DNA from 2 places in the Streptomyces sp. NPDC058307 genome. Region 1 is predicted to be linked to the other one. Evidence: predicted binding sites of a transcription regulator. Region 1 holds the regulator's gene; the other holds the start of a gene.
What was found. The regulator HspR, encoded in region 1, represses chaperone genes until heat shock. The targets are predictions, from matches to a motif close to TTGAGNNNNNNNNNCTCAA.
Positions count from the first base shown of each region.

Region 1 (3,667 bases):
ACCGGATCACGGTCAAGGAGATCGCCGTCGCGAACCTCCTGACCGAACTCCTGCCCGTGCTCGACGACATCGGCCGCGCGCGCGAACACGGTGAACTGGTCGGCGGTTTCAAGGGCGTCGGGGAGTCCCTGGAGACCGTGGCGGCGAAGCTGGGACTCCAGCAGTTCGGCAAGGAGGGCGAGCCCTTCGACCCGACGATCCACGAGGCCCTGATGCACAGTTACGCGCCGGACGTCACCGAGACGACGTGCGTGGCGATCCTGCAGCCCGGGTACCGCATCGGCGAGCGCACCATCCGCCCCGCGCGGGTGGCCGTGGCCGAGCCGCAGCCGGGCGCGCAGCCGGTCAAGGCCGAGGACGGGTCCGAGGCCGGCGACGACAAGGACAACGGCCCTGAGGAGGGCTGAGGTCGAAGAGAATGATCGGGACACCGGAAAGGGGGCGCGTCGAGGATGAGCACCAAGGACTTCATCGAGAAGGACTACTACAAGGTCCTCGGCGTCCCCAAGGACGCCACCGAGGCCGAGATCAAGAAGGCGTACCGCAAGCTCGCCCGCGAGTTCCACCCGGACGCCAACAAGGGCAACGCCAAGGCCGAGGAGCGCTTCAAGGAGATCTCCGAGGCGAACGACATCCTCGGTGACCCCAAGAAGCGCAAGGAGTACGACGAGGCCCGCGCCCTGTTCGGCAACGGCGGCTTCAGGCCCGGGCCGGGCGGCGCTGGCGGCTCCTTCAACTTCGACCTGGGCGACCTCTTCGGAGGCGGCGCCCAGGGCGGGGGCCAGGGAGCGGGCGGCTTCGGCGGCGGACTCGGAGACGTCTTCGGGGGCCTGTTCAACCGGGGCAGCTCCGGAACCACGCGCGTCCAGCCGCGGCGCGGCCAGGACATCGACACCGAGGTCACCCTCAGCTTCACCGAGGCGATCGAGGGTGCGACGGTCCCGCTCAGGATGTCCTCGCAGGCCCCCTGCAAGGCCTGTTCGGGCACCGGCGACGCGAACGGCAACCCGCGCGTGTGCCCGACCTGCGTGGGCACCGGCCAGGTGGCCAGGGGTTCCGGGGGAGGCTTCTCCCTCACGGACCCGTGCCCGGACTGCAAGGGCCGCGGCCTGATCGCGGAGAACCCCTGCGAGATCTGCAAGGGCTCCGGGCGGGCGAAGTCCTCCCGCACCATGCAGGTCCGCATCCCGGCCGGGGTGTCGGACAACCAGCGGATCCGGCTGCGCGGGAAGGGGGCGCCCGGTGAACGCGGCGGCCCCGCGGGCGACTTGTACGTCACCGTGCACGTCGACACGCACCCCGTCTTCGGCCGCAAGGGCGACAACCTCACGGTGACGGTCCCGGTGACCTTCTCGGAGGCCGCGCTCGGCGGCGAGGTCAAGGTGCCGACGCTGGGCGGCCCCTCGGTGACGCTGAAACTGCCCCCGGGCACGCCCAACGGCCGCACCATGCGGGCGCGGGGCAAGGGCGCGGTCCGCAAGGACGGCACCCGGGGCGATCTGCTGGTCACCGTCGAGGTGAGTGTCCCGACCGAGCTGTCGGGGAAGGCTCGTGACGCGCTGGAGGCGTATCGCGAGGCGACCGTGGGTGAGGATCCACGGGCGGAGCTGTTCCAGGCCGCGAAGGGAGCATGATCTAGATGGACGGTCGTCGACGCAACCCGTATGAACTGACCGAGGAGACCCCGGTCTACGTCATCTCGGTGGCGGCCCAGCTGTCCGGACTGCATCCGCAGACGCTGCGTCAGTACGACCGTCTGGGCCTGGTCTCCCCGGACCGCACCGCGGGCCGGGGCCGGCGCTACTCGGCCCGGGACATCGAACTGCTCCGCCAGGTGCAGCAGTTGTCGCAGGACGAGGGCGTCAACCTCGCCGGGATCAAGCGCATCATCGAGCTGGAGAACCAGGTCGCCGCCCTGCAGTCCCGGGTGGCCGAGCTCCAGGCGGCCGTCGAGGGTGCCGCGGCGGCCATGCAGCAGCGTGAGGCGGCGGTGCACGCGTCGTACCGCCGAGACCTGGTCCCGTACCAGGAGGTCCAGCAGACCAGCGCGCTGGTGGTGTGGCGGCCGAAGAAGGCCAGGGACTAGGCACAGCCCGGAGAAGGGGCCCGGAGATCTCTCCGGGCCCCTTCTCCATGCCGTCAGCGGCTGCTGAGGGTCATCCGACCATGAAGCTGATGCCGGTGAACGGGCCGGCGCGGCCGTAGCGGTCGACCGTGCGCACCTCGAAGGTGTAGAAGCCGGGTCCGGGCGGCGTCCAGGTGAGTGTCGACCCGTCGGTGGTCCTGAGGCCCTCGCCGTCGTCGATGAAGCGGTAGGTGTAGCCGCTGACCAACCGGTCGTGGGTGAGGGTCACGGTGAGCGGGGCGGCCGAACTGCCGTGTGGCGCGCAGTCGTTGGCCGTGCACTCGGTGTAGGGAGCGGACAGCTCGATGGTCGGCGGTGCGGGCGCGGTCGGGGTGGCCGGGGTTGCCCGCTCCACGGTGACGACGGCGGAGGGCGCCGACTCGTGGCCCTGCGCGTCCAGGGCGACCACGTAGTAGTCGGCCGTGCCCTGAGGGGCCTGCCGGTCGGAGAACAGGAGGGCAGTGGTCGTCGAGTCGCCGAGCCGGGTCCAGGCTTCGGACACCGCGGCCCGACGGTAGAGGCGGTAACCGTACCGGGCGCCGTCGACCCCGAAGTCCCAGGTGATCTCGGTCGAGCCGTCGCGCGGGGTGCCCGTCACGCCCGTGGGCGCCGCCGAATCGCCTGCGGCGGGCCGGACCGCGGTCACCGGCTCGGACGCGGGGGCGACGTTGCCGAGCGCGTCGACGGCCTGCACGCGGTAGGTGACGGCGGTCGCGACGGCCGCCCACTGGTCGTTGTAGGAGGTGCCGAAGACCGTGGTGGGCCCGTCGGGGTCCGACTCCCCGTCGGGTGCGGCCCACACCTCGTAGTGCTCGGCGTCGGCGGCGGCCTGCCAGCGCACCGCGTTGCCGGCCGTGGTGCCTTCCGCGGTCACCCCGGTGACCCGGTTCGGCGGGGTGGTGTCCGGTACGCCCGTGTCGGCGGTCGCGGACGGGACGGATTCGTTGCCGACGGCATCGGAGGCTGTGACGCGGTAGTACCACCGTTGGTGGAGGTCCGCCGAGGTGTCGCGGTACGAGGTGTCGTCCAGCGCTTCGGTGATCCCCTGGAAGGGGCCTTCCGGCGCGGCCGCTCGGTAGACGCGGTAGGTGTTCGCGGTGCCGACGGCGTCCCAGCCCAGGCGTACGGATCCGACGACCACGTCCGCGCGCACACCGGCCGGTGCGGCGGGCGCGGTCCTGTCCGCGGTGGTCACCGCCTGGTCGGTGGTGCCGCCGGACTCGTGGCCTGACTTGTCGTAGGCGCGGACCTCGTAGTAGTACGTGTCGCCGGTCACCGGCAGGGCGCTGTCGGTGTACGAGGCCGAGGTGGTCGTGCCGAGCGGCTCGGTGCCGAAGGAGGCACCCTTGAGGCGCCGGTAGACCCGGTACCCGGCGAGGTCCATCTCCTTGTTCTTCGCCCAGGTGAGCTTGGCCTTGCCGGTGGCCTTGTCGTACGACACCGAAGTGCCCGTCGGGACCAGCGGCTTGACCTTGTCGACGTCGGCGGAGGTGCGGGGGGCGTAGGTCACCTCGACCTTGGCGGCGCCGGTCCAGTTGGCGT
Region 1 is NZ_JBHVYZ010000015.1:41,644-45,310, forward strand. It holds gene grpE (nucleotide exchange factor GrpE) at 1-407, shown strand, start outside; gene dnaJ (molecular chaperone DnaJ) at 453-1,634, shown strand; gene ACFVYN_RS13660 (heat shock protein transcriptional repressor HspR) at 1,640-2,086, shown strand; gene ACFVYN_RS13665 (PA14 domain-containing protein) at 2,157-3,667, opposite strand, start outside.

Region 2 (3,667 bases), on a different contig from region 1:
GCGGAAGCAGGTGGTCACGGGCGATGACGATCTTCTCGTCCTCGGTGTACCCGTCGAGCCGGACCAGCTCCATCCGGTCGAGCAGCGCCTCCGGGATCGCCTCCAGCACGTTGGCCGTGGCGAGGAAGACGACGTCCGACAGGTCGAGTTCGACCTCCAGGTAGTGGTCACGGAAGGTGTGGTTCTGCGCCGGGTCCAGGACCTCCAGGAGGGCCGCCGCGGGGTCGCCGCGGAAGTCGGAGCCCACCTTGTCGATCTCGTCGAGCAGGACGACCGGGTTCATCGACCCCGCCTCCTTGATCGCCCGCACGATCCGGCCGGGCAGCGCGCCGACGTACGTCCGCCGGTGGCCCCGGATCTCCGCCTCGTCCCGGACACCGCCGAGGGCGACGCGGACGAACTTGCGGCCCATGGCGTGCGCGACGGACTCGCCGAGCGAGGTCTTGCCGACACCGGGCGGGCCCACCAGGGCGAGCACGGCACCGCCGCGCCTGCCGCCGACGACCCCGAGACCCCGCTCGTTACGGCGCTTGCGCACCGCCAGGTACTCGGTGATCCGCTCCTTCACGTCCTCCAGGCCCGCGTGCTCGGCGTCGAGGATCTGCTTGGCGCCCTGGATGTCGTACGCGTCCTCGGTCCGTTCGTTCCACGGCAGTTCGAGGACCGTGTCCAGCCAGGTGCGGATCCAGGAGCCCTCCGGGGACTGGTCGGAGGACCGCTCCAGCTTGTCGACCTCCTTGAGGGCGGCTTCCCGCACCTTCTCGGGCAGGTCGGCGGCCTCCACGCGGGCGCGGTAGTCGTCGGACTCCTCGCCCTCCTGCTCGCCGTTGAGGTCGCGCAGTTCCTTGCGCACGGCTTCCAGCTGACGGCGGAGCAGGAACTCCCGCTGCTGCTTGTCGACGCCCTCCTGGACGTCCTTGGCGATGGTCTCGGCGACATCCTGCTCGGCGAGGTGGTCGCGCAGCTGCTGGGTGGCGAGCTTGAGGCGGGCGACCGGGTCGGCCGTCTCCAGCAGTTCGACCTTCTGCTCGGTGGTCAGGAAGGGCGAGTAACCGGAGTTGTCGGCGAGGGTGGAGACGTCGTCGATGGCCTGCACCCGGTCGACGACCTGCCAGGCGCCGCGCTTGCGCAGCCAGGCGGTGGCGAGTGCCTTGTACTCCTTGACCAGTTCGGTCGCGTGGCCGGGCAGCGGGTCGGGGACGGTCTGGTCGACCGTGGTCCCCTCGACCCACAGGGCGGCGCCCGGGCCGGTGGTCCCCGCACCGATCTTCACCCTGCTGCGGCCGCGGATGAGCGCGCCCGGGTCGCCGTCGGCCAGCCGGCCGACCTGCTCGACGGTGCCGAGCACACCGGTGCTCGCGTACGTCCCGTCGATGCGTGGCACCAGCAGGACCTTCGGCTTTCCGGGTTCCGAGCGGGCGGCGGCCTGGGCGGCCTCGACCGCGGCGCGTACGTCGGTGTCGTTCAGGTCCAGCGGAACCACCATTCCGGGCAGCACGACCTCGTCGTCGAGCGGCAGCACGGGCAGGGTGAGCGGTGTGGACGTCGAAGCCATGATCTCCCCTTAGGCAGTCAAGTTGAGCTATGCCGACTCAATGCCCAGGGGCCGTCGAATGTTCCCCACCCGTCCGCCTGTTCGCTGTCGGCGATCACGGCTGCCGGAATCAATCGTTCCGGACCTATGGTCATGCCGTAATAGACAGGCCAGTCAAGAGACCATTACAGGGGACGTGGTGGACGGAGTCGTGCAGGCGTGGGTGACCGGTTGGGCCGTGTCCCGCGGGGCGGCGGCTCCGGAGCGTGAGCCGTGGGGTTTCACCATCGACGTGGGGCAGCTCGCGCACGTGTCGCGGCACGTCTTCGACGCGCTGGGCGACGGCGTGGACGAGGAGGCCGTACGCAAGGTGGCGGGCTCGGTCACGGGGGCCGGGGTGTGGCTCAAGGTGTTCCAGGACCCGGAGGTGGTCGGGGGCTGGCTCGGCGAGGGCTGGTGGGTGGATCCCGAACCCGGCTTCCTCATGACGGTCCCCCTGACCGCGCCGGCCGAACGGCCCGCCGCCCCCGACGGGTACCGGATGCGCACCTGGACCGTCGGCGGCGTCACGCGCATGCTCGTCGCCGCGCCCGACGGTTCCCTCGCGGCGCGCGGCCAGGTCGCCCCGACCGGCGTCACCGCCGTCTTCGACCAGATCGTGACCGTGGCCGCCCATCGGCGCCGGGGGCTGGGCAGCGTCGTCATGCGCACGCTCCAGGCCGTGGCGGCCGCCACGGGGGCCGAGACCGGCGTGCTGGCGGGGACGCCCGCGGGCCGGGGCCTGTACGAGTCTCTGGGCTGGCATGTGCAAGCTCCGCTCACCAGTGCGAAGTTCGTCGGACCGGACGCCGGCTGACCGTCCGTCAACGCCCGCGGGAAACCCGGAGACGGCAGCGGACAGCCTCTGCCATGCTCCGGTGGTTCCCGCCGGCGGCATGACGGACAACGCCCGGCGGGTACTGGCTCTTCCCGACGGCCCGGAACACTCCGGCCCTGGCGCCCGACCCTGCCGCCGGAGCCGGCCAAGGACGAGGCGCGCGTCTCGGGCGGACGCGGGAGCGGTGGGAGAGAGACGGCGACGGTGTGGGAGCTTGCGCGGGAGAACGGGGGGCGAGGGCGGGCGTCCTGACGAGCACCGGCATGGCAGTCGAAGCCGCCGTCGGCCGGCCGACCGGGCGCTGCACGATGTCGACCTGCACCGTCTCGCTCTCTGCCACGTCGTGGCAGACGAGGCTTCTGGCGGAGCGATGAGAGGTCCGGCAGGACCAGCAGTTCCCGACGCGCGGGGCGACGACCAGAACGACCGAGAGACGACCGAGACGACCGAGAGACGACCGAGACGACCGAGAGACGACCGAGACGACCGGGAGAACGAACGACCAGGACCACCCCAGGCATACACCCCCTCCTCTCCGCCTACGACGACCAGATGCGCGGTGCTCCCCCGACCCCGCCCACAGGGGTGACGTACGAGCAGGACGGGCCGCTGCTGCGGATCGTCGGTCAGTTCCGCGGGTTCGTGAGCGGGCCGCGCGACCTCGGCGTGCAGGACGACGCGCTCGACGAACTCATCGCACGCCAACGTGACTTCTTCGCGGCGCGCGGTGAGGCCGTCGAGTGGAAGACCCGCTCCCACGACACCCCGGCCGACCTCACCGACCGACTGAGCGCGGCCGGTTTCGTCCCCGAGGAGCGGGAGACCGTACTGGTCGGCCGGGCCGCGGAGATGGCCGTACGACAGCCCCTGCTGCCGGAAGGCGTCACCGTGCGCCGCGTCACGGCGGATGCCGACATGCACCGGATCGCCGCGATGGAGTCGGTGGTGTGGGGCGAGGACCGGAGCTGGCTCGCCGACGACCTGATCGGCCGGATCGCCACCGCGCCGGACGACATCGCGGTGTACGTCGCCGAGGCGGACGGCGAAGTGGTGTGCGCGGCCTGGCTGGCGTTCCGCCCCGGCACCGAGTTCGCGAGCCTGTGGGGCGGTTCCACGCTCGCCGAGTGGCGGGGCCAGGGCATCTACCGTGCCCTGGTCGCCGTACGCGCCGCTCTCGCCGTCGCGCGGGGAGTCACCTGTCTCCATGTGGACGCGTCGGACGACAGCGCGCCCATCCTGCGCCGGCTCGGCTTCCA
Region 2 is NZ_JBHVYZ010000076.1:22,809-26,475, forward strand. It holds gene lon (endopeptidase La) at 1-1,555, opposite strand, end outside; gene ACFVYN_RS35780 (GNAT family N-acetyltransferase) at 1,734-2,390, shown strand; gene ACFVYN_RS35785 (GNAT family N-acetyltransferase) at 2,964-3,667, shown strand, end outside.
Region 2: the regulator HspR is predicted to act here: its motif matches at 1,578-1,596, upstream of lon (endopeptidase La).